2 regions of the Metaplanococcus flavidus genome follow, and region 2 is predicted to be linked to the other one. Evidence: riboswitches for the same ligand, from Rfam matches in the RefSeq annotation. Region 2 holds a riboswitch; the other holds the start of a gene.
The links. A riboswitch is a leader RNA that binds a small molecule or an ion and turns the genes downstream of it on or off. The one in region 2 is predicted to bind S-adenosylmethionine.
Positions count from the first base shown of each region.

Region 1: it holds a riboswitch for S-adenosylmethionine, as region 2 does, so the genes downstream of both, ACFQ1X_RS00575 (O-acetylhomoserine aminocarboxypropyltransferase/cysteine synthase family protein) here and ACFQ1X_RS14375 (methionine ABC transporter ATP-binding protein) in region 2, are expected to answer to the same signal.

Region 1 is NZ_JBHTKI010000002.1:36,537-42,297, forward strand. It holds gene ACFQ1X_RS00565 (helix-turn-helix domain-containing protein) at 1-107, shown strand, start outside; gene metX (homoserine O-acetyltransferase MetX) at 800-1,813, opposite strand; gene ACFQ1X_RS00575 (O-acetylhomoserine aminocarboxypropyltransferase/cysteine synthase family protein) at 1,826-3,115, opposite strand; SAM riboswitch class I at 3,223-3,338, opposite strand; gene ACFQ1X_RS00580 (glycerol-3-phosphate acyltransferase) at 3,472-4,113, shown strand; gene pepT (peptidase T) at 4,207-5,424, shown strand.
Region 2 is NZ_JBHTKI010000022.1:180,506-186,266, forward strand. It holds gene ACFQ1X_RS14370 (putative bifunctional diguanylate cyclase/phosphodiesterase) at 1-978, shown strand, start outside; SAM riboswitch class I at 1,183-1,297, shown strand; gene ACFQ1X_RS14375 (methionine ABC transporter ATP-binding protein) at 1,434-2,465, shown strand; gene ACFQ1X_RS14380 (methionine ABC transporter permease) at 2,455-3,105, shown strand; gene ACFQ1X_RS14385 (MetQ/NlpA family ABC transporter substrate-binding protein) at 3,429-4,268, shown strand; gene ACFQ1X_RS14390 (M20 family metallopeptidase) at 4,288-5,487, shown strand; gene ACFQ1X_RS14395 (MBL fold metallo-hydrolase) at 5,634-5,761, opposite strand, start outside.

The DNA of each region.
Region 1 (5,761 bases), on a different contig from region 2:
CTCAATTCGACACCCATTTCCAGCAGCTCGAGCTTGCCAAACAGCAATTGGAAGAATGGAAAGCGACGCCGATTCCAGATGATGTGGATATCAAAGATGAAGATTGAAAAGAAAAGCGGAAACGGCCGCTCAGCTCCGACAAGCGTAAGACGATCTGGCGAAGCGGCATGTTTTCAGCCGCACAGTCTCGAAAAGCGGAAGTGCCTGTTCAGCTCTGACAGGCATAAGGCAGACCAGCGAAGTGGCGCTCTTTGCCACATAGCTGGGTTGACTTATGCCTGTCAGAGCTAGGCACTGGAGACTAGACACCAGAGTGGCTTACGACTCGAGGAGTTGGCCGTTGGAGTCTGGACACCGAAAAGCGACGGTGCCCGTTAAGCTCTGAAAGGCAAGAGGTGGACCAAATGTAATTTGGTCCACCTCTTTGCGACGAAGCTAGCGAAGCGATGCAACGCCCTTTCATGTCTCGAAGCTAGCGCAGCGGTGCAGAGACAGGAGCAATAAGGCTTTTGACAGACCAGCGAAGTGGCGTTCTTTGCCGCGCAGCTGGGCTGACTTATGACCCGAAGAGCTGGGCCACCGGAGTCTGGACACCGAAAAGCGACGGTGCCCGTTAAGCTCTGAAAGGCATAAGTCAGACCAGCGAAGTGGCGTTCTTTGCCACGCAGCTGGGCTGACTTATGACCCGAAGAGCTGGGCCACCGGAGTCTGGACACCGAAAAGCTGCCGTTAGCGTCTGAACAGCATACAAAGAAAAAGCATCCCGCAAAAATTGCGGGATGCTTTTTTTATATTTGTTTCATCGAGTCGCCTTAACCTGTTCTTCTTTATATAGAAACTTCCCGACAAACCCGCTCCATTTTCCGAACTCCACCAGAAATCCATCGTGGCCGAAATCTGTTTCGATGATTTCCCAGGATGCATCTGCCTGCTCTGCCAGCCAGGGAATCATCAGTTCAGCCGGATACAAAAGATCATGCGTATACGAAATTGAAAGAATCGGACATGCCACCTTCCGTCCCTCCAGATCATGGCTGTTCATAGCTTTCAATAAAATCAGGTAGCTATTGGCATCAAAACGCTGAGCCAGTTTACTGCCCTGATAATCCAAATACGATTCTACCTCAAAATTGTTTCCACTTCCGGAACGCCCGAAGCGCTCGTTAAATAGTTTGCCGGTCCGGTAACTGATCATCCCTGCCATCCTTGCAAGATGAAACCCTTTGAAATCACAGGATCCTGTGTAGTGTCCATTTTGAAAATCAGGATCATTTTCAATCGCTTGAATGCCAATGTGATTAAAAGCCAGCGCATAACTGGAGAACGACGGGGTGACCGCAAGCGGCACGATTGTTTCTATATATTCCGGATAGAGCGCTCCCCATTCGAGTGTTTTCATGCCCCCGAGTGAACCGCCGATAACTGTCTTTAATTTCTCAATACCCAAAATTCTCAATGCTTGATATTCGGCACGCACCATATCTTTTATGGTCAACAATGGAAAATCCGAACGGTACGGTGCCCCAGTTTGCGGATTAATTGATAACGGACCCGTGGAACCATGGCAGCCGCCCAGCACATTAAAGGAGATTACCTGGAATTTATCTGTATCCAAAGTTTTGCCGGGACCTGCCATGCCGCTCCACCACCCCGGCTGTTCTTCGGTGCCGACAGCATACTGATCTCCCGTCAATGCATGGCAAATCAGTATTGTCGGGTTGTCGAAATTGCCGTTCCGCTCATATGCCAATTCCACTCCTTCGAGCACAACTCCTGATTCCAATGCCAGATCCCCGATGGCTACTGTCTTCATGCCATTCTCCTCCTATACTTGCTGAACTGCTGCGGCTTTGATGGCCTGCTCCAAGTCAGCGATCAGATCTTCCGGGTTTTCCAGTCCGACCGACAGACGAATCATTTCTTCTGTCACACCGGATTGTTCCAATCCTTCTGCGTTCAATTGCTGATGCGTTGTGGATGCCGGATGGATGATCAGCGATTTTGCATCTCCCACGTTTGCCACATGGGACCACAGGCTGACTCCATCAATCACTCTCCTGCCAGCATCCCTTCCGCCTTTGATGCCGAAATTGACGATTGAACCAAAAGTATCTTTTAGATATTTTTGGGCCAGTCCATGTGAGGGATGATCTTCGAATCCGATGTAATTGACCCATTCAACCTGCGGATGGCTGCGTAAATAGTCGGCGATAATTCCGGCATTGCTGCTGTGCCTCGGCAAGCGCAAATGCAGCGTTTCCAGGCCCTGCAAGAAAATATGTGCACTGTCTGGGCTCAATGAGGGTCCGAAATCACGCAATAGCTGAACACGCAATTTTGTCGCGAAAGACGCCCCTTCCGCGTCAATTCCATAACGGATACCGTGATAGCTGTCATCAGGCTCCGTATAATTCGGAAATCTTTCATGGTTCCAATTGAATTTCCCACCATCCACGGCAATTCCGCCGATTGCTGTACCGTGCCCGCCGATCCATTTGGTCGCTGAATGAATGACCACATCTGCACCGAACGCGATAGGATTGCTGCCAAAAGGCGAAGCGAATGTATTGTCGATTAACAACGGAATATTGTATTCATGGGCAATCTCTGCCACCCGCTCCACATCAAAAACATTGAGACTCGGATTGCCGATAGTTTCGCCAAAGAAAACTTTCGTTTTGTCGGTAACGGCTGATCGGAAGTTTTCGGGATCTGTGCCATCGACGAATTTCACGGTAATGCCGTAGCGCGGTATAGTTTTTGCGAATAAATTATAAGTGCCCCCATAAAGATTACTGTCCGCCACCACTTCATCTCCGGCTTCTGCGATGTTCATAACCGAAAAGGCGATTGCCGCCATTCCTGAAGACAATGCGACTGCAGCCGTCCCACCTTCAAGCAGCGCCACACGCTGTTCAAAGACATCCACTGTCGGATTCATAATACGTGAATAGATATTCCCGGTTTCTTTCAACCCGAATAAATTTTGTGCATGTTCTGTATCCCGGAATACATAGGAAGTTGTTTTATGGATCGGTACCGCTCGTGCGCCTGTTTCCGGATCGGGCTGCTGGCCGCCGTGAAGTAAAAGTGTCTCTGGTTTGAAATTCGTCATTTTTTATTCCTCCATAAATTTTATTAGATGGTCCTTAAAGTAGACGAGGGAATAGAAAAAAGGCCCCCTTCTAATTAGAAGAGGGCCGCTGTATACGGAGTTTCCTCCTCTCATCTGCCAAACTGTCGTTCCAGTCTGTAGGAATTAGCACCTTTCCAAGCTGGGTTGCTTGTTGGTTGCCGGGCATCGCAGGGCCTATTCCCTCCGCCACTCTGGATAAGAGTATTCAGATTCAGTTTTCCATCTTGTTGAGAAGTATAAATAATGATACGATATTTTGTCAAGGAGGTTGTCGGATAATTTTGAAACTTCCTTCTTATTCATACGTTTAATATTAAGAAAGGCAGGGGCAAACTATGATTTTATGGATTTTTTCCGCACTTATTTCAGGTTATTTAATTGGCTGCCTGCATGGCTCAGTTGTCGCACAACTTTTATCGGGCAAAAATATCAAATCAACAGGTGTGAAAAATTCGGGAGCAGCGAATGCCGCAATCGTTCTTGGCTGGAAATACGGGGCAATGGTGGCGTTTCTTGATATTGCCAAAGGTTTTGCCGCAGTCCTGGCCATGCGCTTTTTGCTTGGCGCGAGCAGCCTGCCCGCAGAAACGGTTTGGGCGATCCTCTTTTTCATCGCTGCCGGGGTAGTTCTCGGCCACAATTTTCCGTTTTATATGAAATTTAATGGCGGCAAAGGAACGGCAGCAGTCATTGGCGTGATGATTGCGCTGGACTGGAAACTCGGATTACTCGGACTGGCGCTCCTCATTGCCATTGCACTTGCCACAGATTATCTGGTAATCGGCGTGCTGGCCCTGTATGCAATGTTCATCATTATCGCGTTTTGGCCGGCAGAAGGCTTGTGGCCCTATGTTATCGCGCTTGCACTGATGGCAATGTCGCTATGGAAACATCTTGAAAATATCAACCGTATCAGGGATGGCTCTGAAAATAAAGTCTCTGCCGTACTGCGAAAAAAAGCTGCAGACTCCCATTGAGGGCTGCATTTTTTTCATTCCTTACAAGATTTACAGATTTCTTTTTATTCATGTTAAAATAAGGACAATACATATTTCAGGAGGCCTTTAATCATGATTGAAACTTTAATCGAGCGATTGATCCGTTATGCAAAAATCGATACACAATCCAATTTCGAGAACCTGGAAACCCCGTCCACACCCGGACAATGGGATCTTTTGCGGGAATTGGAGAAAGAAATGAAAGAAATCGGTTTGGAAGACGTAGATATGGATGCCCATGGTTATCTATTCGGCACACTGCCGGCCACTTCCGACAAAGAGCTTCCAGTTATCGGATTTCTTGCCCATGTTGATACAGCTACCGACTTTACCGGCAAGAACGTCAACCCGAAACGTGTAGACAATTATGATGGCAAAGATGTGCCGTTGAATGATTCGATTACAATGACCGTCCAGGATTTCCCGGATCTGCAAAATTACATCGGCCATACGCTGATTACAACGGACGGCACCACCCTGCTTGGAGCAGACAATAAAGCCGGTGTCGCTGAAATCATGACGGCGATGGAATATCTCATTCAGCATCCGGAAATTGAACATGGTAAAATCCGTGTCGCTTTCACTCCGGATGAAGAGATCGGGCGAGGCCCCCATAAATTCGATGTTGAGCGATTTGGTGCCGACTACGCCTACACAATGGACGGCGGCCCTCTTGGTGAACTTCAATATGAAAGCTTCAATGCAGCTATAGGAAAGTTGACTGTTCAGGGAAAAAGTGTCCATCCCGGGTCAGCTAAAGACAAAATGTTGAATGCATCGACCATCGCCATCAAGTTCCAGAACGCTATGCCTGAAAATGAAGTTCCTGAAAAGACGGAAGGCTATGAAGGATTCATTCATCTGAACAATTTTAAAGGTGATGTCGAGCAAGCTACTTTAATCTATATCATCAGGGATTTTGACAAAGACAAATTCGAAGCGAAAAAAGCGCATATGCAGCAAACAGCCCAAAAGCTTCAGGAACAATTCGGAGCAAACGTGCTCACTCTTGAACTTGAAGATCAATATTACAATATGAGAGAAAAAATCGAACCTGTCATGGAGATCGTGGACGCGGCAGAAAATGCCATGAAGACGCTCGGCATCGAACCCCACATTGTCCCTGTCCGCGGAGGAACTGATGGTTCACAGCTTTCCTACAAAGGAATGCCAACACCGAATATCTTTACAGGCGGCGAAAATTATCATGGCAAATACGAGTTCATCTCTGCAGAAAATATGGAAAAAGCTGCACAGCTGATCGTCGAAATGGTGAAAATCGAAAAATAAAAAATGAAAGCCGATATTCCACAAAACAGCTTCGCTTGCCTGGGGGCTCGCGCTGAGCTAACTCGAGGCTTCGCTCGAGTGGATCTCAGCACTTCGCTTGGTCCCCTGGGCGTCTTCGCTGTTTTGCTCCATATCTCAGCTCTTTTTCTATAAAGGAATAGACTTTTAAGTGTGTTGTATGTGAGAAGGTGAACACTTGCATTATCAGCACAGAACAGAATGAAGCGGCAGGCGGCGACTCCATCGGGAACCAGAGCTAGTCCTGAGACCCCGCAGTGAGCGAAGCGAGCGAGGAGGCTCAGGCAGCTCCCCGAGGAAAGCGTCCGCCTAGAGCGAA
Region 2 (5,761 bases):
ATCATTTTGGAAAATTCTCAGGTTATTACTGTAAATGCCAGTATAGGAGTTTCGCTTTATCCGCAGGATTCATCCAACGCCAATGAACTGATTACATTTGCGGAGACCGCAATGCGAAATGCCAAAATACAAAAAGGAACTTCCAATTCGTTTTTCCATTCTGACATGGGAACTGATTTGGCACGTCGGCTATTGATTGAAAGGGACCTGTCAGGAAATCTCAAAGCAAAAGGTTTCCATTTTGTACTTCAACCTCAAATCAATTGCTCAACCGGTGAAACGGATGGTGTTGAGGTGCTTGCCAGATGGCATCATCCCAAACTGGGTCCACTTTCGCCCTTAGAATTCATCGGCATTGCCGAAGAGACTGGAACAATATCCCATTTAACGAAACATCTTCTGAACGAGGTATTTTCATTTTTAAAATACAATCACAAGTTATATCACGGCGTGCCCAGGACGGCCATCAATATAACCCCGTCACTGCTCACAAGCAGACTGTTCTTTGAAGATTTATTCAGACTTATGGACAAATATCAGATCTCATCTGATTGGATTGAAATTGAGATTACCGAAAGTGAAGAACTTACTGTTTCAGAAGTCACACTGGAAAACTTGCTTGCCTGCAGGGCAAGAGGAATTTCCATTGCACTCGACGATTTTGGAACCGGATTTTCAATGCTGGCCTATTTAATGGATTTTCCGATTGATAAGATCAAATTGGATAAATCTTTTATTTCCAAAATTGGATTCAACCTTAAATCGGAGGCTGTTGTTAAATCTCTCATCCAATTTGTTAAAAATATCGGCTGCAAGCTGGTGGCAGAAGGAGTGGAATCGCAAGCTGAGGCTGCGTTTCTCGAAATGAATGGCTGCCTGATCCATCAGGGATATCTATATGATCGTCCTTTACTTCCTGAGACATTCGTCAAATACTATTTATCCGGCGATGAATATGAGAATTCAAAGTCCGGCTGATACACCCTTTTACTTTTTTAAAATGACCGGAAACCACATATCTACCATTAATTTACTTAATTTTCAAAAAATAATTGAAAATAAACTTCCCGATACTCTTTCAAGGCCTGCAACTATATATCTGAAAAAAATAAAAAGAAAATGATTGACTTCTATCTCAAACAGCAATAAAGTAATCATTACAAATTAAATACGTACATCACTTTCTTATCCAGAGAAACCGAGGGACAGGCCCTTTGACGTTTCGGCAGCGGATTCGCTTTATGCGAAAACTGTGCTAATTCCTGCAAATGCGAGTTTTGCATTTGGAAGATGAGAACGAGATGGTTTCATTCCGAAGCCCTCTTTTTTTCTGTTGGACAAGAAAAAAAGAGGGCTTTTTTCGTTCATTTTTGGAAAGTTAGATCTGTACGCAATAGATTTGTATAGGTATTACAGCTAGAGGAGGCGTACAAATGATTGAATTCAAGAAGGTTACCAAAACTTATCAGTCGGGCAAGGAGGACGTTCACGCATTGAACGGCATTGACCTGACTGTCGAAACCGGAGAGATTTACGGAGTGATTGGCTTCAGCGGAGCCGGTAAAAGCTCGCTGATACGCACCGTGAATCTTCTGGAGCGCCCAAGCAGCGGGCATGTGCTGATAAATGGCAAGGACATTTCGAAGCTATCGGCCAGCGAGATCCGGAAAACAAGGAAAGACATCGGCATGATTTTCCAGCATTTTAATTTGCTGAACTCCAAAACGGTTTTCCATAATATCGCGATGCCGCTGATTCTGGCAAATACACCGAAAAGACAAATAAAGGAACAAGTAAAGGAGCTGCTCGATTTCGTCGGTCTTGCCGATCAGGCAGAGAAGTATCCGGATCAGCTGTCAGGTGGACAGAAACAACGGATCGGCATTGCACGTGCTTTGGCCACCAACCCCTCCGTCCTGCTGTGCGACGAAGCGACATCCGCACTTGATCCGCAGACCACGCAATCGATTCTCGAATTGCTGCGCCGAGTCAACCGCGAATACAACATCACGATCCTGCTGATTACCCATGAGATGGGTGTCATCCGGGAAATCTGTGACAAAGTGGCCGTGCTGGAAGCCGGAAAAGTAATTGAACAGGGAACGGTGTTCGACATATTTACGAACCCGCAGCAGCCGACCACGCAACGGTTCGTCCGCTCGGTCATGAACGATGAACTGCCGGAATCGCTGTTGAAGAAAATCCGGGATCCGAATCAGAACCATACCATCTACCGGATTCAATTTATCGGCGCTTCTGTCGGCCAGCCCCTTATGTCCAGAATTTCCCGGGAATACAATTTGGACCTGAACGTATTATTCGGCAATATTACAGAACTTCAAGGGGAACCCTATGGCAATCTGATTGTGGAATTCAACGGACCTGCCAGGGAAATCCAAAAAGCGTTGGCGGACATTCGCTTAAACGAAGTTCAAGCCGAGGAGGTGCGGAATTATGCTAGTTAGTAACGAACAGATCCTGGAAGCTCTTTGGGAAACACTTTATATGACGGGCGTATCCTTTCTTTTCTCTTTACTCGTCGGTTCTGTACTGGGACTCTTATTGGTAGTTACACGGAAAGGCCATCTGCTGGAAAACGAACCGGTATCGAAAGTGCTGAACGCCTTCATCAATATTTTCCGGTCCGTGCCATTTATCATCCTGATGGTTGCCATCATCCCGGTCACCCGATTAATCGTTGGAACATCCATCGGCACATCAGCGGCTATTGTTCCACTCGTATTTTACGCCGGACCCTATATCGCCCGCCTGATTGAAAACTCCCTGCTTGAAGTTGATGAGGGTGTCATTGAAGCAGCAAAGGCAATGGGTGCATCGCCATTACAGATTATTTTCCGGTTCCTGATACCGGAAGCATTAAGCTCACTCGTTCTCGCTTTGACGATTGCGATTGTCGGCCTGATCGGCGCATCCGCCATGGCAGGAGCAATCGGAGGCGGAGGCCTCGGAGATCTCGCCATCACGTATGGCTATCAACGCTTCGACACACTCGTCATGTTTATTACCGTAGCAATTTTGGTCGTCCTAGTACAAGGCGTCCAGTCCGGCGGCAATCTCTTATCAAGGCAAGTGCGTCGACGTTAACACCAATCTATCCTTATTAGTTGAACTAAAAAAGCAGTATTTATATACCAAATCGGCGTTGAGAGAAATCTCTAAAGATATGGAGCAAAACAGCGAAGACTCCCAGGGGCCAAGCGAAGTGCTGAGATCCACTCGGGCGTAGCACCGAGTTAGCTCAGCGCGAGCCAAGAGTTGGCCGTAGCTTGCAAGGCCGGCTCTTTGCGACGAAGCAGCGCAGCGATGCAGGAGCACGGGTTTTGGCAAGCGAAGCTGTTTTGCGGAATATCGACTATTTATAAGTTATTTATTTCAACTTTCACAAAACAACATTGGAGGAATCATAAATGAAAAAAATCACTTCACTATTATTATTGGCCCTATTGGCTTTGGCACTCGCAGCATGTGGAAACGATACAGAAGGTGCCGATGACGGCAACCGCACGATAACACTCGGCATCAGTGGTTCGGATACGACAATTTGGGATTACATCGGAGAAAAAGCCGAAAAAGAAGGTATTGAACTCGAAATCATTACTTTTTCTGATTATGTGGCACCGAATATTGCTCTGGCAGAAGGTGAACTGGATTTGAACGCATTCCAGACAATTTCTTATTTCGATGAATTTGTCGAAGAACACAATCTCGATATCGTGCCGATCGGCTCCACAGTAATTGCACCCATGGGCCTTTATTCCGATAAATACGAATCAATCGATGATCTTCCAGACGGCGCACAAATTGCCGTGCCGAACGAAGCGACCAACATGGGCCGCGCACTGCTGCTGCTTCAGGAAGCCGGTTTGATTACACTGTCTGACGATGCCGGATTGACGGGCACCGCTGACCATATTATCGACAACCCGAAAAATCTTGAAATCGTTCCAATGATTTCTGCCCAAACGCCGCGTGCCATGGCAGACCTTGCTGCATCCATCGTCAATAACGGCATCGCAATTGACGCTGGCCTGAACCCGACTGAAGATCCAATCGCCCGTGAAAACGATACGGCTACGCCTTATATCAACCTGATTGCTGCAAGCGCAGAAAATGCCGACGATGAAGATTTCCTGAAAATTGTTGAATTGTACCAACAGGAAGATACGGCTGAATTCATCGTCGACTATTCAGAAGGCGCACAAATTCCGACTTTCGTAACTGTAGAAGAGCTCGTCGACTACCAATAAAACCTGAGGAGGAATTCATATGATAACGATTAAAGAAGCAAATCACACAATTTCACAGTCCATCGATTCAAAACGCGAAGAGTATATTAATACAAGCCAGGTGATCCATGCCAAACCGGAAATCGGAAACGAAGAAGTTTTCGCCAGCGCCTCCCTCGTTGAATTGCTCGAAAGCGCAGGATTTACTGTCGAAACAGGGGTTGCTGGCCACGATACCGCTTTTTATGCCAGCAAAGACAGCTCTTTGCCGGGACCGACCATTGCCTATCTTGCAGAATATGACGCCCTTCCTGGCCTCGGCCACGCATGCGGCCACAATATTATCGGTACGACAAGCGTCGCTGCAGCGATTGCGCTGTCGGAAACCTTCTCAACCACCGGCGGACGTGTCGTTGTACTTGGCACACCTGCTGAAGAAGGCGGCCCGAACGGCAGCACCAAAGGAAGTTTCGTCAAACACGGTTTGCTCGAAGGCATCGACGCCGCATTGATGATCCACCCGTCCGGCAGATCCGCTGTCACCGGTCCTTCCCTTGCAGTGGATCCGCTTGAATTCCACTTCTACGGAAAGCCTGCCCATGCGGCAGGGTCACCGGAAGAAGGCATCAACGCGCTTGATGCCGTGCTCCAGCTCTTCAACAGCATCAATGCATTGCGCCAGCAATTGCCTTCTGATGCCCGCGTACATGGCATCATCACGCATGGCGGCGACGCACCAAACATTATTCCGGAATACGCATCAGCGCGTTTTTACATCCGCGGTGATTCCTGGAAAAAGGCGTCAGACACGGCCACCAAAATTCGGGCCATTGCAGAAGGCGCCGCACTGGCAACCGGCACTACCGTTAAAATTGTGCGTTTCCAAAATGAGGTGAAAAACCTCGTCGTCACTCCGCTGCTGGATTCAATCGTGCGCGAGGAACTGACCGCTGTCGGCGAAGAAGTCGCTGAATCCCGCAATACCGGTCTTGGTTCAACAGACGCCGGCAACATCAGCCACGAGGTTCCGACCGCCCACCCGTATATCAAGATCGGGCCGGATGATTTGATCGGCCATACAGCCGAGTTCCGGGAAGCCTCGAAATCCGAACAAGGTGACGAAGCGCTGATCCGCGGAGCGAAAGCACTGGCGAACACCGGCTACCGCCTTCTGACTGAAAGCTCGCTTCTGGAAGAAATTAAACAGGCGCATGCCCAGTCGTTGGCAGCAAACTCGTAAAATCAGCACAACGATACAGTATTGAAAAATCATTTATCAAATGGCTTTCAATACTGTTTTTTATTCACTCCAGATGGATTTAAAACCTGACAAGCAGCAAAAAGCCACTTCAGTTAAAACTGAAGTGGCTCGTCCATTTTATAGGTTTATTGCGATTGAATAATTTGGTCATTCACAAATGCTTTTATAAAGAACAATTCGTTATCACTCGGTTCTCTTTTGTTTTCCACCCGGAATTTTTCTTCCGCCTTTGCCAGTGAAGCAGATATAACAG